One region of the Actinacidiphila sp. bgisy145 genome, then DNA from elsewhere that is predicted to be linked to it. Evidence: riboswitches for the same ligand, from Rfam matches in the RefSeq annotation. Region 1 holds a riboswitch; the other holds the start of a gene.

The links. A riboswitch is a leader RNA that binds a small molecule or an ion and turns the genes downstream of it on or off. The one in region 1 is predicted to bind thiamine pyrophosphate.
Region 2: linked by a shared signal. The riboswitch ahead of thiO (glycine oxidase ThiO) and the one ahead of AC3ERT_RS09310 (thiamine ABC transporter substrate-binding protein) in region 1 are both predicted to bind thiamine pyrophosphate.

Annotation. Positions count from the first base shown of each region.
Region 1 is NZ_JBYIRL010000008.1:67,207-77,612, forward strand. It holds gene AC3ERT_RS09290 (hypothetical protein) at 1-1,132, shown strand, start outside; gene AC3ERT_RS09295 (LOG family protein) at 1,552-2,628, shown strand; gene AC3ERT_RS09300 (ABC transporter ATP-binding protein) at 2,635-3,711, opposite strand; gene AC3ERT_RS09305 (ABC transporter permease) at 3,708-5,315, opposite strand; gene AC3ERT_RS09310 (thiamine ABC transporter substrate-binding protein) at 5,429-6,535, opposite strand; TPP riboswitch at 6,527-6,670, opposite strand; gene rlmN (dual-specificity RNA methyltransferase RlmN) at 6,760-7,878, opposite strand; gene AC3ERT_RS09320 (phosphatidate cytidylyltransferase) at 7,958-9,037, opposite strand; gene frr (ribosome recycling factor) at 9,034-9,591, opposite strand; gene pyrH (UMP kinase) at 9,710-10,406, opposite strand, start outside.
Region 2 is NZ_JBYIRL010000005.1:38,004-48,409, reverse strand. It holds gene AC3ERT_RS06465 (phytoene desaturase family protein) at 1-1,050, shown strand, start outside; gene AC3ERT_RS06460 (terpene synthase family protein) at 1,205-3,460, shown strand; gene AC3ERT_RS06455 (hypothetical protein) at 3,480-4,559, opposite strand; gene metF (methylenetetrahydrofolate reductase [NAD(P)H]) at 4,596-5,516, opposite strand; gene thiE (thiamine phosphate synthase) at 5,652-6,389, opposite strand; gene AC3ERT_RS06440 (Rv2175c family DNA-binding protein) at 6,489-6,863, opposite strand; gene AC3ERT_RS06435 (NAD(P)/FAD-dependent oxidoreductase) at 6,953-8,164, opposite strand; TPP riboswitch at 8,274-8,386, shown strand; gene thiO (glycine oxidase ThiO) at 8,383-9,543, shown strand; gene thiS (sulfur carrier protein ThiS) at 9,540-9,746, shown strand; gene AC3ERT_RS06420 (thiazole synthase) at 9,750-10,406, shown strand, end outside.

The DNA.
Region 1 (10,406 bases):
GGCCGCCCTCGCGTCGTGCGGCACCGGACTGCTGCTGCTGGCGGCCCTCGGCTGGGCGCTGGCCCACCCCGGCGGCGCCTCGCACACGGTGGTACGCCTCGGCTGGTGCGTGGTGCCGGCGATCGTCAGCGTGCAGCTGGCGGTCGCGGTGGGCCGCGCCCAGTCGACCGGCTGGCCCCGGGCCGGGCTCACCGCGGTCGGCCTGGGCCGGAACGGCCTGGTGCTGCTCGCCGCGGCGACGGTGACCCTGGTGTGCGCGTGCGGCAGCGTGCTGGCGCTGCTGGTCTTCCTCCAACTGCGCGGCGACGTGACCGGTGTGCCCTACCACGGCGTCGGCCCCGGGCTCCTGGCGGCGGGCCACAGCCTGCCGCTCGCCGGGGCGGTCACGCTGCTGGCCCTGGTCCCGCTGGCGGCGGGCGCCGCGAGCGCGGCACGGCTGCGCACCGAGCAGCGCCCCGACGGACGGCGGACGGACGGGCAGCGGCCGGACCGGGGCCGTGCCCGCCCGGGCGGCCCGGACGCGGGCGCGATCGAACCGGACGAGCAGGTGCCCGCCGGGCTCCCGTGGGGCGTCGCGCTGATCGCCGTCGGGCTGGCGCTCGAGGCGACGGCCCCCGACCGGCACACCTTCCCGCTGCCCAGCGGCCTGGGCGCGATGGCGCCGGCCGCGGTCGGCGGCTGGGTGCTCACCGCCGCCGGGCTGGTGCTGGCCGGCCCCGGACTGGTCCACGCCTGCGGGCGGTTGCTCGCCGCCTACCGGCCCGGCGGGCTGCGGCTGCTGGCCGGGCGCGGGCTCCAGCACGAGGCGCGGCGGCTCGGCCGCCCGCTCGGCCTGCTCTCGGCGACCGTGGCGGCGCTGGTGGCCGGCTACGGCCTGCACCAGGACAGCGGCCGCAGCCTCGGGCCGGTCACCACCTGCGCGGTGCTGCTGATCTGCATGTGCGTGCTGGCCTCGGCCGCGCTGGCCGCGCGGGAGTCCCACGCCGCGCGCGCGTCCGCGCGGGCCGCGCTGCGCGAACTCGCGGCGCCCGCCGCGGTGCTGCGCGCGTCGGCGGCGGTGCGGGCCGGCGTGCTGGCGGTCGCGTTCCTGGTGCCGGCGCTGCTGGTCGCGGCGCTCTCGCCGACGCCCTAGCGCTCCCTCTCCCGGTCCGCAGCCCCTCCGCCTCCCGGCCCGTAACCCGTCCCCTTCCCAGTCCGCAGCCCCTCCCCTTCCGGCCCGTAACCCGTCCCCTTCCCGGCCCGTAGCCCGTCCCCTTCCCGGCCCGTGGCCCCTCCCCCCGTCCCGATCCGTCCCCGGCGCCGCGCGCGGTCCTCCCGCACGCGGCGCCGCGTCAACGGCGCGCCGCCGCTGTCCCTCTTCGCGGCGGCCCGGCGCCGACCGCGGCGCGCTATCGTGCTCGCGTGGCAGCGCCTACCTCCCCAGACTCGCCCCGTCCCTCCCGTCCGCGGCTGCCGCGTCCCGCGGCCGGCCCGTACCGCGGCCCGGTGCCGCCCGAGCCGCCGAAGGCGCCCTCGGGCGCCGCGCCGGAAGGTGTCCGCCGGACCCGCGAGGTGGAGACGCTGGAGGAGTTCGACGCGGTCGCGCTCGGCGGGTCCTTCGCGGACTGCCGGGTGCGGGCGGTGGACCTGACCTCCCGCACCTTCGCGCTGCTGGTCACCGACACCTCGCAGGCGGTCTTCCTCGGCTGCCCGATGGAGCCGCAGGCGCTGGCCCAGGTGCGGGCCGGCGGCGCGCTGGTCTTCCCGCCGGTGCCCGGCCTGCCCTTCGACCCCTACCGCGCGGCGCCCTACCGGCCCGAGGAGCTGTACGCGGGCCTGGCCGAGAGCGGCTACGGCGCGACACCGGACGCGCTGACGTACGACTGGTGGCTGCGGACCGCCGCCGAGCGCGACGTGTTCGCCTCCATGCTGCGCTCCGTCCACGACGACGCGGTCTCCGACGCCCTGGACGAGCAGCTCGGCGGCGAGCAGGTGGTGGGCGTGCTGGGCGGGCACGCCATGGAGCGCGGCACCCCGGCGTACGCGGGCGCCGCCCGGCTGGGCCGCGCGCTGGCCACCGCCGGGCTGACCGTGGCGACCGGCGGCGGCCCGGGCGCGATGGAGGCGGCGAACTTCGGGGCGTACGCGGCCGCGTACGACGACGTGATGCTCGGCAAGGCGCTCGACGTCCTCGCGGGCACCCCGTCCTTCGCGCCCTCCGTCGACGCCTGGGCGTCCACCGCCTTCGAGGTGCGCGAGCGCTGGCCGGACGGCGGGCCCTCCTACGGCCTGCCCACCTGGTTCTACGGCCACGAGCCGCCCAACCCGTTCGCCGCGCACATCGCGAAGTTCTTCGCGAACGCCACCCGTGAGGACGGGCTCCTGACACGCTGCACCGCCGGCGCCGTCTTCCTGCCGGGCGCCGCCGGCACCGTCCAGGAGGTCTTCGACGCCGCCACCGCCAACTACTACGGCTCGCACGGCGACCCGGCCCCCATGGTCCTGGTCGACCACGCCCACTGGACCGCCGAGCTGCCCGTCTGGCCGCTGCTCCAGGCCCTCGCCGACGGCCGGCCCATGAGCGCGCGCATCACCCTGGTCGACAGCGTCGACGAGGTGCCCGCGGCGCTGGCCCGCCTCAGCGCGTAGCCCGCCTCACCCCGCGGCCGGGCGTTCGCCGGGAGCGGCCCGTACGGCGGACCGGGCGAGGACGACGACGTCCTCGGGGGCGAACACCGCGCCCACCCGGGCGCCGATCTCCGGCGCGTCGCGCAGCGCGCACTCCGCTTCGAGGGCGGGCCCCTGCGCGGGCTGGAGCAGCACTCCCACATGGCCGCCGCGGAAGGTCCGCGAGACCACCTCGCAGCGCGGTCCGGCGCCGTCGGCCGGCCCGAGCCGTACGCCCGAGGGCCGCACGAGCAGGCGGTGCTCGCCGTCGGGGGTGCCGTCGGGGACGGCGAGCTTGCCCCAGGCGGTCACCGCGACACCACCGCTGACCACGGCGTCGGTGATGTTGTCGAACCCCAGGAAGCGGGCCACGAACTCCGAGCCGGGCTGCTGCCACACCTCGAGGGGCGTACCGCTGCGCACGATCCGCCCGTCGCGCATCACCACCACCCGGTCCGCGAGCGCGAACGCCTCCCCCTGGTCGTGCGTGACGGCCAGCACGGTGGTGCCCAACTGCCCGAACAGCCGACGCAGTTCGACGACCAGCCGTTCGCGCAGGGAGCGGTCGAGCTGGCCCAGCGGCTCGTCGAGCATCAGCAGCCGCGGCTCGGACGCGAGGGCGCGGGCCAGCGCGACCCGCTGCTGCTCGCCGCCGGAGAGGGTGGCGACGGGGCGGGCCGCGGCGCCGGGCAGCCCCACCAGGTCCAGCAGTTCGGCGGTCCGCCGCTCGCGGTCCTGGCGCGGCATCCCGTGCATGCGCGGCCCGAACGCCACGTTGCCGCCGACGTCGCGCTGCGGGAAGAGCTGGTGGTCCTGGAACATCAGCCCGACCCCGCGGCGGTGCGCGGGCACGCCCCGCTGGTCGGCGCCATCCAGCAGCACCCGGCCGCCGTCGAGCGCCTGGAGCCCGGCAACGGTGCGCAGCAGCGTGGACTTGCCGCTGCCGGACGGCCCGAGCACGCAGACGATCTCGTGCGCGGCCGCGTCCACGCTCACCTCGTCCAGCGCGGCGCGCGCCCCGAACCGTACGGTGGCCGCGTCCACGCGCAGCAGGGTGCCGGTCATCGCGACCTCTCCGACAGCGGGTACTCCAGGATCAGCAGGCTGGCCGCGCAGACCACCATGAGGATGGTGCTCAGCGCCATCGCCTGGCCGTAGTTCATCTCGCCGGCCCGGCCGAGCAGGCGGGCGACGGCGACCGGCAGGGTGGGGCTGTCGGGGCGGGCGATGAAGACCGTGGCACCGAACTCGCCGAGCGAGACGGCGAACGCGAACCCGGCCGCGATGCCCAGCGCCCGCCGTACCAGCGGGAGTTCGACCTCGCGCCAGACCCGCAGCGGGGAGGCGCCCAGCATCGCCGCGGCCTCCCGCAGCCGTTCGTCGACGGCCCGCAGCACCGGCAGCATCACCCGCACCACGAACGGCGCGCCGACCAGCGCCTGGGCCAGCGGCACCAGCAGCCAGGAGTCCCGCAGGTCCAGCGGCGGCTTGTCGAGGGCGATCAGGAAGCCGAAGCCGACGGTGACCGCGGAGGTGCCCAGCGGCAGCATCATCAGCCCGTCGAAGCCGCGCATCAGCCGGCCGCCGCGGCGGGTCAGGGCGGCCGCGGCCAGCCCGCCGACGACCAGGGCGATCACGGTGGCGGCGGCCGCGTAGCGCACCGAGTTCCAGACGGTCTGCAACGGTGGGACGAGGAAGGTGCCGTCGCCGCCGGTGGTGCCGAGCGCGCGGTAGAAGGCCAGGCCGTAGCCGTTCGGGCCGTCGAAGGAGCGGGCGGCGAGCACGCCGAGCGGCAGCAGGATCAGCAGCGCGACCGAGGCGAGGACGGCGGCCAGCAGCGCGCGTTCGCCCCGGCCGCGCGGGCGGTGCGCGGTGCCGGCCGGGTCGACCAGGCGCAGCGCGGACTCCCCACGCCGGGTGGTCCAGGCGTGCACGGCCAGGATCGCGGCCACGGCGGCGAACTGGAGCAGGGTGAGCACGGCCGCGGTGGGCAGGTCGAAGATCTCGGCGGTCTCCCGGTAGATCTCGACCTCCAGGGTGGCGCGGGTGGGGCCGCCGAGGATCTGGATGACGCCGAAGGAGGTGAAGGTGAACAGGAAGACCATCACCCCGGCGGCCGCGACGGCAGGCCCGAGCGCGGGCAGGGTGACGCGGCGCCAGGCGGCGAGGCGGCCCGCGCCGAGCATGCGGGCGGCCTCCTCCTGGCGCGGGTCGAGCTGGGCCCACAGGCCGCCGACGGTGCGGACGACCACGGCGTAGTTGAAGAAGACGTGCGCGATGAGGATCGCCCACACCGAGGTGTCCAGGCGCACCCCGAACAGGCTGTCGGTGAAGCCGCCCTGCCCGAGCAGCGCGAGGAACGCCGAGCCCGCGACGACGGTCGGCAGCACGAACGGCACCGTGACCACGGCCCGCAGCAGCCGCTTGCCGGGGAAGTCCAGCCGCGCGAAGGCGTACGCCCCCGGCAGGGCGACCACCAGGGTCAGCGCGGTGGAGGCGGCCGCCTGCCAGCAGGTGAACCACAGCACGTGCCGGACCGAGCCGTCACCGAGGACGTCGCCGATCCGGCCGAGCTGCCAGCGGCCGCCCTCGTGCAGGCCGCGGCCGACGATCGCCGCCACGGGGTAGGCGAAGAAGGCGGCGAAGAACGCCAGCGGCAGTGCGGCCAGGGCCGCTCCGGTGAGGACGCGGCGGCTACCGCGGTGGGAGTCGGCCCGCGGCGCGGCGTTGCGCGGTGCGGCCTTGCGCGGCAGCCCGTTCTTTGGCGCTCCCTCCCGTGGCGCTACAGGACGATCGAGTTCCACGACTTCACCCAGTCGTCCCGCTTCGCGGCGATCTTGTCGGGCGCCAGCGTCGTGGGGTGCGGGACCTTCGCGCCGTACTTGGTGAACACCTCGGGTTCGACCGCGCCCTTCACGACCGGGTCGACGTACATCTGGAGCGGCATGTCCTGCTGGAAGGTCCGGCTGAGCATGAAGTCGATGAACGCCTTGGCGCCGGCGGGGTTCTTCGCGCCGTGCAGCAGCCCGGCGAACTCGATCTGGCGGAAGCAGGTGCCGGTGGCCACCCCGACGGGCGACTGCGCGGGCTGCGGGGTGACGCCGACCACCTCGGCGGGCGGGCTGGAGGCGTAGGAGACGACCAGCGGCTTGCTGCCCTTGGCCTTCTTGCCGGCGGCCGACCCGGAGAAGGCGTTGTCGTACGCCTGCTCCCAGCTGTCGACGACCTGCACGCCGTTGGCCTTCAGCTTCTTCCAGTACGCCTGCCAGCCGGAGTCGCCGTAGGTGGCGGCGGTGCCCAGCAGGAAGGCGAGCCCCGGGGAGGAGGTGGAGACGTTCTCGGTGACGAGCAGGTTCTTGTACTGCGGCTTGACCAGGTCGGCGAAGGTCTGCGGCGGCGCGAGGTGGTGGGAGGTGAAGTAGGCGCGGTCGTAGTTGACGCACACGTCGCCGGAGTCGATCGGCGTCACGCGGTGCTTGGCGGCGTCCAGTTGCACGTCCGCGGCGACCTGGTCCAGGCCCTTGGCGGTGTAGGAGTCGAACAGGCCGTTGCTCAGGGCGCGGGAGAGCAGGGTGTTGTCGACGCCGAAGAAGACGTCGCCGCGCGGGTGGTCCTTGGTGAGGATGGCCTGGTTGACCGCGGCGCCCGCGTCGCCGCCGCGCAGCACCTTGACGGTGTAGCCGGTCTCCTTGGTGAACTGCGCGAGCACCGAGGAGGAGGCGGCGAACGAGTCGTGGCTGACCAGGGTGACGGTCTTGGAGGGCTTGCCGGCGGCCGAGGAGGAGCCGGAACCGGAGCTGGAGCTCGAGCCGCAGCCGGCGAGGACGGTGGCGCCGGCGGTGGCGAGGACGAGCGCGCCGATGGCACGCCGACGGATGGTGCTGTTCACTGTGTGACTCCCTACGCCGGTATGACCCGGATCAGGTGGGAGGGTCTGCGGCCTGGGTCCCTCGACGGTCCTGCCGTCGGATCGGGTCCCAGCCGCACTCTCAGCGCCGTCTCAGGCGCTCCCCTGTCGGATGTTCACTTGTCCTGCGGTTCTGCGGTCGTGCGGTTCATGTGTCCTGCTGTTCATGTGTCCTGCTGGTACGACGAACACACCAGCGCACCGTATCAGCGTGCGGAGGCGGCGAGCTGACCGCAGGCCCCGTCGATCTCCTGGCCGCGGGTGTCACGGACGGTCACCGGCACGCCGTGCGCCTCCAGTGCGGCCACGAACGCCCGCTCGTCCTCCGGCCGGGAGGCGGTCCACTTGGAGCCGGGGGTGGGGTTGAGCGGGATCAGGTTCACGTGCACCCGGTGGTTCTTCAGCAGCCGGCCGAGCCGGTCGGCGCGCCACGCCTGGTCGTTGACGTCGCGGATCAGGGCGTACTCGATGGAGACGCGGCGGCCGGAGACGTCGGCGTAGTGCCAGGCGGCGTCGAGCACCTCGCGGACCTTCCAGCGGGTGTTGACCGGCACGAGGGTGTCGCGCAGCTCGTCGTCGGGGGCGTGCAGGGACACCGCGAGGCGGCACTTGAAGCCCTCGTCGGCGAAGCGGTGCATGGCCGGGACCAGGCCGACGGTGGAGACGGTGATGCCGCGCTGCGACAGCCCCAGCCCGTCGGGCGCCGGATCGGTCAGGCGCCGGATCGCGTCGACGACCCGGCGGTAGTTCGCGAGCGGCTCGCCCATGCCCATGAAGACGATGTTCGACAGCCGGTCCGGGGCGCCGGCCGCGCTGCCGGGCACGTCTCCGTCGCGCAGGGACCGCATCCCGGCGACGATCTGGTGCACGATCTCGGCCGTCGACAGGTTGCGGTCCAGGCCCGCCTGGCCGGTCGCGCAGAACGGGCAGTTCATCCCGCAGCCGGCCTGCGACGAGATGCACATCGTCACCCGGTCCGGGTACCGCATCAGCACCGACTCGACGAGCGTCCCGTCGAAGAGCCGCCACAGCGTCTTGCGGGTCTCCCCGTCGTCGCACGAGGCGTGCCGCACCACCGTCATCAGCTCCGGCAGCAGGTCGCCGGCCAGCTTCCCCCGGGCCCCCACCGGAATGTCCGTCCACGTCGCCGGATCGTCCGCGTAGCGCGCGAAGTAGTGCTGCGACAACTGCTTCGCCCGGAACGGCTTCTCCCCCAGCGCCGCCACCGCCTCCCTCCGCTCCGCGGGCGAAAGATCAGCAAGATGCCGCGGCGGCTTCTTGGCCCCGCGCGGCACGGCAAACGTCAGTTCTCCGGGTACAGGCATGATGCCTACCAGTGTCGCAGACTCCGCGCGGTGCGCCGTTCGTGCTGCGTGCGGCCGGGACGGGGCCGGGAGGCGGGGGTCAGCCCTGGCCGACGAAGGAGACGAGGAGGAGCCAGACGACGGGGGCGGTGGGGAGGAGGGAGTCGAGGCGGTCCATGATGCCGCCGTGGCCCGGGAGGAGGGTGCCCATGTCCTTGATGCCGAGGTCGCGTTTGATCATGGACTCGCCGAGGTCGCCGAGGGTGGCGCTGACCGCCGCGGCCAGGCCCAAGAGCAGGCCCTGCCACCAGTGGCCGCCGTCGATGAAGTACTGCATGAGCAGGGCGCCGACGACCATCGCGAAGCTGATCGCGCCGACCAGGCCCTCGCGGGTCTTGCCGGGGCTGATCCGGGGCGCGAGCTTGTGGCTGCCGAAGCGCCAGCCGACCGCGTAGGCGCCGGTGTCGCTGATCACGGTGAGCAGCAGGAAGACCAGCACCCGCCGCGGACCGTCGTCGGCGGCGAGCATCATGACCACGAACGTGGCGAGGTACGGCACGTAGAACGCGGCGAACACGGCCGCGGTGACGTCCCGCAGGTAGTCCTCGGGCGGGGTGGCCATCCGCCAGACCAGCACCGCGAGCGCGGTGAGCGCCATCGCGATCCACGCGCCGTCGGCACCGCGGACGTACCCGACGATCACCATCGCGGTGCCGCCGACCGCCAGCGGGACCAGCGGCGCGTGGATCTGCTTGCGCTCGGCGAGCCGGGAGGTCAGCTCCCACAGCCCGACGACCACCGCGACCACGACGATCCCGACGAAGACCGCCTTGACGACGAACAGCGCCGCCACGACCACCGCACCGAGGCCGACACCGACCCCTATCGCCGCCCGCAGGTCGCGCCCGGCGGACTTCTTCGCGGCCGGCGGTGGGTCCTGGGGCGGCGCGGACGGTGGCGGTGGCATGGTGGAGATCTTCCTCCTGACCCCGGGCTCCGTGGCGGAACCCGCCGCGTGACCGGCGCGTGGCGAAGCGCCCCAGGAAGAATCGTTCACGGAACGTCGCCTCGCGTCGTCGTCAGGTTGGTGGTCGGCCGGGGGGAACGTGCGGCGGTCCGGCCCGGACGCGCAGGGTCCGGCCAGGACACATCGGCTACGCGGGAGCTCCGCGGAGGTCAGACCTCCAGCAGCTCCGCTTCCTTGTGCTTGAGCAGCTCGTCGACCTGCGCCACGTACTTCGCCGTGGTGTCGTCCAGCTCCTTCTCCGCGCGGCGCACCTCGTCCTCGCCGCTCTCGCCGTCCTTGACGAGCTTGTCCAGCGTCTCCTTGGCCTTGCGGCGGACGCTGCGGATGGAGATCTTCGCGTCCTCGCCCTTGGCCTTGGCGACCTTGATGTACTCGCGCCGCCGCTCCTCGGTGAGCTGCGGGAACACCACGCGGATGATCCGGCCGTCGTTGCTGGGGTTCACACCGAGGTCGGAGTTGCGGATCGCCTCTTCGATGTTGCGCAGGCTGCTGCTGTCGAAGGGGGTGATCACGGCCATCCGCGGCTCGGGCACGGCGAAGGAGGCGAGCTGGTTGATCGGGGTGACCGCGCCGTAGTACTCGGCGACGATCTTGTTGAACATCGCCGGGTGCGCACGGCCGGTGCGGATCGCCGCGAAGTCGTCCTTGGCGACGACGACGGCCTTCTCCATCTTCTCCTCGGCCTCGAGGAGGGTCTCTTCAATCACCATGTGCTCCTGGTATTCAGAAGGCAGAGCCGTCGGGTCCGGGCCCCTGCGCGCGTCTTCGTGCTCTTCCTGCACGGTGTCGGACCGGGCAGCCTGTTGTCCATACCGGCCGCGCCGGTCACGCCCTGGTGCCCTGGTCGTTGACCAGCGTGCCGATCTTCTCACCCTTGACCGCGCGGGCGATGTTGCCCTCGGCGAGCAGTTCGAAGACCAGGATCGGCAGTTTGTTGTCCTGGCAGAGGGTGATCGCGGTGAGGTCGGCGACCCGCAGGTCGCGGGCGATCAGCTCGCCGTACTCCAGGGCGTCGAAGCGGACGGCGTTCGGGTTGTGCTTCGGGTCGGAGTCGTAGACCCCGTCCACCCCGTTCTTGCCCATCAGCATCGCCACCGCGTCGATCTCCAGGGCGCGCTGCGCGGCGGTGGTGTCGGTGGAGAAGTAGGGCATGCCCATGCCGGCGCCGAAGATGACCACGCGGCCCTTCTCCAGGTGCCGGACGGCGCGCAGCGGGATGTAGGGCTCGGCGACCTGGCCCATGGTGATGGCGGTCTGCACCCGGGTCTCGATGCCCTCCTTCTCCAGGAAGTCCTGGAGGGCGAGGCAGTTCATCACGGTGCCGAGCATGCCCATGTAGTCGGAGCGGGCGCGGTCCATGCCGCGCTGCTGGAGTTCGGCGCCGCGGAAGAAATTGCCGCCGCCGAGCACGACCGCGATCTCGTAGCCCTCGCGGACCACCGCGGCGATCTCCCGGGCGATGGCGTGCACCACGTCGGGGTCGACGCCGAGCCCGCCGCCGCCGGCGAACGCCTCGCCGGAG
Region 2 (10,406 bases), on a different contig from region 1:
AAGGACCCGTACCCGGGGCGCAGGAGGGGCCTGTTGCGGCGGTCGCCGTCCCTGGCGGACGTGGCGGCGCGGGAGTTGGGCGGCGATGTGCGGGCGGCGGCGCTGCTGGAGTGGTACGCCCTGGGGTACGGGCTGGACCCGCGGACGGCGCCGGCCGCGGCGGCGGTGCTGCCGTACCTGGAGCAGTCGTTCGGCGTCTGGTACGTCCGCGGCGGGCTGCGCGCGCTGGCGGACGCGCTGTACGCGCGGTGCCGCGCCCGCAGGGTGGAGTTCCGCTTCGGCCGCGAGGTGGCGGGGGTGGAGGTGCGCGGCGGCGTGGTGCGCGGGCTGCGCTTCGCGGACGGCGAGGTGGCCGACGCGGACGTGGTGGCCGCCTCGGTGCCGGTGCCGTACCTGCCGCAGGAGAGCCTGCCGCAGGCCGCGGCGCCGCTGACGGGGGCGCGGGGCGAGCCGGGGCGCTGCACGGTGCACGTGGCGCTGCGGGGCTCGCGTCCGGCCGGTACGGCGCACCGTACGGTCGTGCACGCCGCGGACCGGGGAGCGGCGCTGGAGTGGGTGTTCGGGCGGCGCCGGGCCGGGGTGCCGCCGGTGGACGCGCTGACGGTCGCGGTGCTGCGGCCCGACGACCCGGCGCTGCGCCCGGACGACGGGCACGAGGCGGTGACCGTGACGGCGACGGTGCCGCGGCACAGCTCCGGCGGGGGCGCCGGAGTGGACTGGTCGGAAGGCGGGTTCGCGGACGCGTTCGCCGATCGGCTGCTCCAGGTCGCGGAGCGGGCCGTACCGGGCCTGCGGGAGCGGGAGTTGTGGCGGGAGGTCCGCACCCCGCTGGACGTGGAGCGGGCGACGGGCGCGGCGGGCGGCAGCGTGCCGGTCCCCTCGCTGCCCGGCGCGGGCGGCACCCTGCTGCGCCCGCCGAACCGGACGCCGGTGAAGGGGCTGTACTTCCTGGGAGGTTGGGCGCACCCGGGCGGCGGGCTGCCGCACGCGGGCATGTCCGCCGCGATCGTGGCCGACCTGGTCGCCGGGGGCCCGGGCGGCAGCCGCTGACGTCCGCGGAACCGGGCGCAAGATCGTTAATCGCCCGGCCGCGGAATTCAACCCATCGGGCGGAAAAGGGCGTTGGCGGCTCACCGGGCCGACCGGGGCCGACCTAGCGTGAGCGCTGTACCGGTCATCGGTTGAGCGGAAGGTCTTACCCAGGATGCCGCAGCCCTTCGTACTGCCCGCGTTCTACGTGCCGTACCCGGCGCGGTTGAACCCGCACCTCGAAAGCGCCCGGGAGCACTCGAAGGAGTGGGCCCGGCGGATGGCGATGATCGAGGGCTCGGGCGTCTGGGCGGAGTCGGACTTCGACGCGCACGACTACGCCCTGCTGTGCGCGTACACCCACCCGGACGCGCCGGGGCCGGAGTTGGACCTCGTCACGGACTGGTACGTGTGGGTGTTCTTCTTCGACGACCACTTCCTGGACATCTTCAAGCGCACCCCGGACATGGCGGGTGCGAAGGCGTACCTGGACCGGCTGCCCGCCTTCATGCCGGTGGACCTCGCGCAGGAGGTCCCGGAGCCGACGAACCAGGTGGAGGCGGGCCTGGCCGACCTGTGGCGGCGGACGGTGCCGCAGATGTCGGAGGGCTACCGGCGGCGGTTCCACGAGAGCACCCGGCACCTGCTGGAGGAGTCGCTGTGGGAGCTGTCGAACATCAGCGCCGGACGGGTGGCGAACCCGATCGAGTACATCGAGATGCGCCGCAAGGTCGGCGGGGCGCCGTGGTCGGCGAACCTGATCGAGCACGCGGCGGGCGCCGAGGTGCCCGACGTGATCGCGGCCAGCCGCCCGATGCGGGTGCTGCGCGACTGCTTCGCGGACGCGGTGCACCTGCGCAACGACCTGTTCTCCTACCAGCGGGAGATCGAGGACGAGGGCGAGCTGTCCAACGCCGTGCTGGTGCTGGAGCGCTTCCTCGATCTCGCCCCGCAGGAGGCCGCCGACGCGGTGAACGACCTGCTGACCTCGCGGCTGCACCAGTTCGAGCACACCGCGCTGACCGAAGTGGAGCCGCTCTTCGAGGAGTTCGGGCTCGACCCGGCGCAGCGGCTGGCGGTGTTCGGCTATGTGAAGGGGTTGCAGGACTGGCAGTCCGGCGGCCATGAGTGGCATCTGCGCTCCAGCCGCTACATGAACGGCGCGGACAGCGCGTCGCGGGCGGTGGGCGCGCTCGGCGGGCCGACCGGCCTGGGCACCTCGGCCGCACAGATCGCCGCCTCGCTCGCCGGGACGCTGCCGCAGCGCGCCCGCGCCTACGGCCACGCGCCCTTCCGGCCGGTCGGCCGCCTGCGGCTGCCCGCGGTGCCGATGCCGTTCGCCACGACGCTCAGCCCGCACCTGGACGCCGCCCGGGCGCACAACGCGGCCTGGAGCCGCCGGATGGGCCTGCTGGATCCCGAGCCGGGCGGCCCGCTGCCGGAGGGCCTGTGGAACGCGGGGCAACTGGCCGACTACGACTTCGCGCTGTGCGCGGCGGGCATCCATCCTGCCGCGTCGCCCGAGCAGTTGGACCTGGTCACGGACTGGCTGACCTGGGGCACCTACGGCGACGACTACTACCCGGTGGTCTTCGGCCGCTCCGGCGACCTGGCGGCGGCCCGGATCACCACCGAGCGCTTCAAGCTGTTCATGCCGCTGGACGCGGGCGCGGTGCCGCCGCCGCTGACCGCGCTGGAGCGCTCGCTCGCCGACCTGTGGCGGCGCACCGCGGGCCCGATGGCCCCGGCCGAGCGGCGGCGCTTCCGCGCCTCGATCGAGGACATGTGCGCGAGCTGGCTGTGGGAGCTGGCCAACCAGCGGCTGAACCGGGTGCCGGACCCGGTGGACTACATCGAGATGCGCCGCAAGACCTTCGGCTCGGACCTGACGATGAGCCTGACCCGGATCGGCCACGGCGACACGCTGCCGGACGAGGTCTACCGCTCCCGGCCGGTGCACGGCATGGAGGTCGCCGCCCAGGACTTCGCCTGCCTGCTCAACGACGTGTTCTCCTACCGCAAGGAGATCGAGTTCGAGGGCGACCTGCACAACGCGGTACTGGTGGTGCAGAACTTCCTGGACTGCGGCCCGCAGCAGGCGATGGACGTCGTCGGGGACCTGATGGCCGCCCGCATGGCGGAGTTCCAGCACATCACCGAGCACCAACTCCCTTCGCTCTTCACCGAGTTCGACCTCGACGAGCCGGGGCGCGAGATGCTGCTCCGCTATGTGCGGGAGCTGCGGGACTGGATGGCCGGCATCCTCACCTGGCACGAAGGGTGCGCCCGCTACACCGATGAGGCCCTGGTGCGCCACCATCCGCACGCCCCGGCCGCGGCGGCCGTGCGGCACCCGTGGAGCGCGTGGACGATCCCCTCGGGCCCGGGCCTGTCCGCGGCCCGGCTGACGTCCCTGCTGGGCGGGCACTGACCGCCGCCCGCACGGCCGGTCAGTAGCGGTACGGGTCGTAGGGGTCGGCGTACTCCTGCTGCTGCGGCTGCGGCTGCTCGTACGGCGGCTGCTGCGGCTGCTGCGGGATGTACGCCTGCTGCTGGTCGTAAGGCTGGGGGGGATCGTAGGGCTGCGGGGCCTCGTAAGGCTGCGGGTCGTAGGGCTGCTGGCCGTAGCCCTGCGGCCCGTACTGCTGCTGGCCGCCGTAGCCGTAGTCGCCGTACGGCTCCGCCGCGGGCTGCTGCGGGGAGGACTGCGCGAACTGCCAGTCCCCGCCGCTGCCGTACCCGGCGCCGTAGCTGTCGCCGTCGGTGGCGCGGGAGTTGCCGAACACGTCCTGCTCGTCCGGGTCGTAGCCGTACGAGGCGGCGGCCGCCGCGGGCTGCTCCTGGTAGCCGCCGCCGTCCTGGCCGGCACCCTGCTGCGCGTCCTGCTGGGGGCCGTGTGGGGAGCCCTGCTCCCAGGACGGCTGCTGCTCGTAGCCGGTCCAGCTCTGGTAGCCCTGCGCGCCGTACCCCTCGTAACCGCCGCTGGTGTACGGGTCGGGGGTGTACGTCGACTGGCCGTCGAAGAGCGGGTACTCGCCGCTGTCGTCGGGCAGCGGAACCGGCTGGTAGACGGCCTGCTCGGCGCCGTAGCCGTCCTGGCCGTCGCCGGGCACCGGCGGGAAGTCGTGCACCGCGGTGGCGCCCATCCCCGCCAACTGCTCGGCGGAGACGTCCGGTTGGGCCCCGTCGGGGGTGTCCGGCTCGATCGGGCCGACCGCCAGCACCGGTTCGGCCGGGCGGGCCCCCGCCGACCTGCGGCGCCGGCTGGAGCTGGGGCGGCCGCCTATCGCCCAGCCGGCGGAGAAGCCGCGCTTGTAGGAGAGCGTGACCATGCTCTGCCCGGCGCCGAAGGCGACCGCGCCCAGCAGGATGAGCACGATGCTGCGGTCGGCGACCCCCACCACCAGGCCGAGGAAGCCGGCGAAGGCCAGCACCCGCCACCGCAGCCGGGCCTTGTACTGGAGCAGCACCTCGCCCAGCAGCCACAGCGCGACGATGCCGAACGCGATGTAGAGCACCGAGTAGCCCATGTGCCCACTTCCTCACCTAGGGGCGGTCGCCCGCGGTCACGCCGCCCGCTGGTGCAGCCCGAGGTTCTCGTAGATCTCCAGCGATGCGGTGGAGTGGTTAAGAGTAATGAAGTGGAGCCCCGGGATGTCCTCGTCCATGAGGCGCCGGCACATCCGCGTGGTGAACTCGATGCCGATCTTCCGCACCTCCGCCGGGTCGTCCTGCACCGCGAGGATGCGTTCGGCCAGCTCAGGAGGGAAGGGCGCGTTGCCGAGCTGCGAGAAGCGCTCGATCTGCCGGACGTTCGTGACGGGCATCACCTCGGGGATCACCGGCACCGTGCAGCCCGCGCTGTCCACCCGGTCGCGCAGCCGCAGGTACGCCTCGGGGTCGAAGAACATCTGGGTGATCGCGAAGTCCGCGCCCGCCCGGCACTTGTCGAGGAAGTGCCGGGTGTCCTCCACCGGGTCCGTCGAGCGCGGGTGCATCTCGGTGAACGCCGCGACGCCGACGCAGAAGTCCCCGGACTCCTTGACCAGCTGCACCAGCTCGGCCGCGTACGTCAGGCCCTGCGGGTGCGCCACCCACTCGCCCATCGGGTCGCCGGGCGGGTCGCCGCGCACCGCGAGGATGTTGCGGATGCCGGCGTCGGCGTACTGGCCGATGATGTTGCGCAGTTCGGCGACCGAGTGGTTCACCGCGGTCAGGTGGGCGCACGGGGTCAGCGTGGTGTCCGACACGATGCGGTCGGTGGCCCGTACGGTGCCCTCCCGCGAGGAGCCGCCGGCGCCGTAGGTGACCGACACGAACGTCGGACGGACGGCTTCGATCCGCCGGATCGCGTTCCACAGCGTGCGCTCGCCCTTCTCCGTACGCGGCGCGGCGAACTCGAAGGAGTAGGAGCGGTGGCCGGACGCGAGCAGCTCACGGATCGTGGTCGCGCGGTCCGTACGTGTGGATGAAGTCCCCAAGGCCATGTCAGCAGGCTAACGTGTGGCGGCCACCACACGTTAGTGCGTCCAGCCACTCCCGGGGGGCCGCTGCCGCGGAGAACGGTGCCGGACAGGGGCGCGGGGAACTGCGCGACCAGCCCTGTTCCGTGGTGCAGGTCGTCACCGGCCCGAAGGGGCTGTTGCTGTCGTGTCCGGACCACCGGCCGGAAGCTGGTTGCTCGCGCAGTTCCCCGCGCCCCTGTCGGGCACCGTGCAGCGGATCGTGCGGCTCAGGGCGGCCGCGGCTTCGTGGGGGGCGGGGGAACCGGTGATCGCGCGGACGACGACGATGCGGGGGGCGCCGGCGGCGAGGACGTCGGGGAGGGTGGTGGCGTCGATCCCGCCGATCGCGAACCAGGGCCGGGCCGGGCGGAGCGCGGCGGCGTGGCGGACGAGGTCGAGCCCGGGTGCGGGGCGCCCGGGCTTCGTGGGGGTCGGCCAGACCGGCCCGGTGCAGAAGTAGTCGACGCCGGGCTGGACGGCGGCGGCGTCGACCTCCGCGGCGGTGTGGCAGGAGCGGCCGATGAGGACGTCGGGGCCGAGGATCGCGCGGGCGGCGGGGACCGGCAGGTCGTCCTGGCCGAGGTGGAGGATGTCGGCGCGGGCGGCGTGGGCGACGTCGGCGCGGTCGTTGACGGCGAGGAGCTTGCCGTGGCGGCGGCAGGCGTCGCGGAGGATCTCCAGCGCGGCCAGTTCCTGGCGGGCCTCGATGCCCTTGTCGCGGAGCTGGATGATGTCCACCCCGCCGCGCAGTGCGGCGTCCGCGAACGCGGCGAGGTCGCCGCGGCCGGTGCGCGCGTCGGTGCACAGGTAGAGCCGGGCGGCGGCGAGGCGGTCGGACGCGGTCGGGGTGGGCATCGCGGGCTCCCGGGGTCGGTGCGCCCCGGTGCGGGCCGCCGCCGCGCACGTCCGCGGGTGCGGTACGGGCGGCGGCCGGCGGCCCCGGCAGGGCGCGGGCTACACGGCGAGCGCCTGCGCGCGGCGCTTCACCTCGGTCCCGCGATTCTCGCGCAGCGCGTTGGCGGGGGTGCCGGGCAGGGTCGGGTCGGGCGTGAAGAGCCACTCCAGGGCCTCGTCGTCCGTGAACCCGTCGTCCTTCAGGAGGGTCAGGGTGCCGGGCAGGCCCTTCACGATCTTGCCGTCTCCGATGAAGTCGCTCGGCACCATCAGCACCTTGTTCTCCCCGCGCCGGACCGCGATGAGCTGCCCTTCCTTGATCAGCGGCCGGATACGGGTCACTTCGAGGCCGAGCCGCTCCGCGACCTCGGGCAGGGTGAGCCAGGAGGGGACGAGAGCGTCAATGTGCGCGTCAACCGACGAGTAAGCAGTCACGGGACAAGCCTGCCACCTGCGGCTGACAATCGCCCCCACCGCTGAGCCGTCACGGTGTCCCCCGCGCCCCCGCGCCCCCGCGGCAGGCGTCAATGCGGCACCGCGGCCTTGAGCGGCACCGCCGGGTCCGCGGCGAGCGCCGGGTCCGGCTCGGCACCCTGGGTGATCAGCTTGCGGCCCTGCGCCATGTCCCGGGGCCGCCCCACCGCGAGCACCGCCACCAGCACGCCGCGGCGCAGCCACAGCACCGACCAGGAGTCGCCGGACGGGTCGCCGCGGCTGACCATCGTGTCCTCGTCCCGGTGGAACCCGGCGTACTGCACGAACCGCCCGAACTGCTCGGACCAGAAGTACGGCACCGGGTCGTACGCCTCCTCGCCGCCGAGCAGGTTCGCGGCGGCGGTGCGCGGGCCCTGGACCGCGTTGTCCCAGTGGTGGACGAGCAGCCGCCGGTGGTAGCGGGCGGAGGGGAAGGACGCGCAGTCGCCGACCGCGTACACGTCGGGTGCGGTGGCCCGCAGCCGCTCGTCGGCGCGCACCGCGCCCTGGGGGTCCAGGGTGACCCCGGAGCCGGCCAGCCAGCCGGTGGCGGGGCGGGCGCCGATCCCGACCACCACGGCGCCGGCCGCCAGGCGGCTGCCGTCGGCGAGCACCACCCCGCCCGCCGCGGCCTCGGCCACGGTGGTGCCGGTCAGCAGGGTCACGCCGGCCTCGTCGTACCAGCCGGTCATGTGCGCGGTGACGGACGCGGGCAGCACACCGGACAGCGGGCGGTCGGCGGCTTCGACCACCGTCACCTCGCAGCCGGCCTTGCGGGCCGCGGTCGCGAACTCCGCGCCGATCCAGCCGGCGCCGACCACCACGACGTGCTCGCGCCGCTCCAGGACCGGGCGCAGCGCGGCGGCGTCGTCCAGGGTGCGCAGCGGGTGGACGCCGGGGCGGCCGGCGGTGCCGGGCAGCGCCACCGGGTAGGCGCCGGTGGCCAGGACGAGCGCGTCATAGGCCACCAGGCCCGCGTCGGTGACGAGTTGGCGTGCCGCGGCGCGCAGCGCCTGCGCGTGCACGCCCAGCCGCAGGTCCACCTCCAAGGCGGCGAAGTCGACGTCGAACCGCACGTCGGCCAGGGCGCCGCCCTCCGCGCCCAGCAGCACCGCCTTCGACAACGGGGGGCGGTCGTACGGCGGGTGGGGCTCGTCCCCCAGCAGGGTGATCCGGCCGCGCCAGCCCTGCTGCCGCAGCTCGACGGCCGTCTGCACGCCGGCCATGCCGGCCCCCACGATCACTGCGTGACGCTCGCTCACCGGGACACGTTAGCGCGTCGGGGCCGCGCCGGGGCGGGGGTCGGGGCGGCCCGGTCACCGCGGTGGACGCGGCGGCGCCCGCCGGCGGGCCCTCGGTTAAGCTGACCGGAAGCGAATTCGCGGGAGCCCGGACGCACCGGGCTGAGAGGGCGGCTGGCCGGCCGCCGACCGTACGAACCTGATCCGGGTCATGCCGGCGAAGGGAGCAGCCGAGACTCATGCGTACCCGAACAGCGGACGTCCTCGTCGTGGGGGGCGGCATCATCGGCCTGGTGACGGCGTGGCGCGCCGCCCAGCGCGGGCTGTCGACGGTGGTGGCCGACCCGTCCCCCGGCGGCGGCGCCGCCCATGTCGCGGCGGGGATGCTCGCCGCGGTCACGGAGTTGCAGTACGGCGAGCAGACGCTGCTCGACCTGAACCTGGCGTCGGCGGCGCGCTATCCGGACCTGGTCGCGGAGTTGGCCGACGCCACCGGTCTGGACACCGGCTACCGGCCGTGCGGCACCCTCGCGGTGGCGCTGGACGCGGACGACCGGGCGGACCTGCGCGACCTGCACGCCTTCCAGACCTCGCTGGGGCTGGCCGCGCAGTGGCTGACCGGGCGGGACTGCCGCCGGCTGGAGCCGCTGCTCGCCCCCGGGGTGCGCGGCGGGCTGCGGGTGGACGGCGACCACCAGGTCGATCCGCGGCGGCTGGCGGCGGCGCTGCTGCGGGCGGCGTGCTCGGCGGGCGTGGAGTTCGTACGGGCGAAGGCGGCGCGGGTGCTGTGCGCGGGCGACCGGGTCACCGGCGCCGAACTCGCCGACGGCACCCGGGCGGTGGCGGGGCGCACCGTGCTGGCCGCGGGCTGCGAGAGCGGCCGGCTGGCGGGGCTGCCGCCGGACGCGCTGCCGCCGGTGCGGCCGGTGAAGGGGCAGATCCTGCGGCTGCGGATGCCGGCCGGGCGGGCGCCGTTCCTGTCCCGCACGGTCCGTGCGGTGGTCCGCGGCAGCCATGTCTACCTGGTGCCGCGGGAGAACGGGGAACTGGTGCTCGGCGCGACCAGCGAGGAGTTCGGCTGGGACACCGCGGTGACCGCGGGCGGCGTCTACCAACTGCTGCGGGACGCGCACGACCTGGTGCCCGGCATCACCGAACTCCCCCTCACCGAGACCCTCGCGGGGCTGCGGCCCGGCTCGCCGGACAACGCGCCCCTGCTCGGGCCCTCCCACCTGGACGGCCTGCTGCTGGCCACCGGGCACCACCGCAACGGGGTGCTGCTCACGCCCGTCACCGGGGACGTCCTCGGCCATGTCCTGGACACCGGACGGCTGCCGCGGTACGCCGAGCCGTTCGCCGCCGGGCGGTTCGCGGCCGTACGTGAGGAGCAGACGGTATGACGATCAGCGTGCTCGTCAACGGGGAGCCGCGCGCTCTGGAGGAGCCGATCGCGCTCGGTGTGCTCGTCGCCCGGTACGGCGCGGCGACCACCGGGGTGGCCGCCGCGCTCAACGAGGCGGTGGTGCCGCGCTCGCGCTGGTCGGCGACCCGGCTCGCCGACGGCGACCGGGTGGAGATCCTCACCGCGGTCCAGGGGGGCTGAGCGTTGCACACGACACCGTCGGCGCAGGCCGCGCCGTCCGCGTCGCCTGACGGGGCTGATCCGCTGCGGATCGGCGACGCCGTGTTCGGGTCCCGGCTGATCATGGGCACCGGCGGGGCGCCGAGCCTCGACGTGCTGGAGCGGGCGCTCGTCGCCTCCGGTACGGAGCTGACGACCGTCGCGATGCGGCGGCTGGACCCCACCGCGAAGGGTTCCGTGCTGTCCGTGCTGAGCCGGTTGGGGGTTCGTGTCCTGCCGAACACGGCCGGCTGCTTCACCGCGGGCGAGGCCGTCCTCACCGCGCGGCTCGCCCGGGAGGCGCTCGGCACCGACTGGGTCAAGCTCGAAGTGATCGCCGACGAGCGGACGTTGCTGCCTGATCCGGTCGAACTCCTCGACGCCGCTGAGACGTTGGTGGACGACGGGTTCACGGTGCTGCCGTACACCAGCGACGACCCCGTGCTCGCCCGCAAGTTGGAGGATGTCGGGTGCGCGGCGGTCATGCCGCTCGGCTCGCCGATCGGCTCCGGGCTCGGGATTCGCAACCCGCACAACTTCCAGCTCATCGTCGAGCGGGCGTCCGTGCCCGTCATCCTCGACGCCGGGGCCGGCACCGCGTCCGACGCCGCGCTCGCCATGGAACTCGGGTGCGATGCCGTC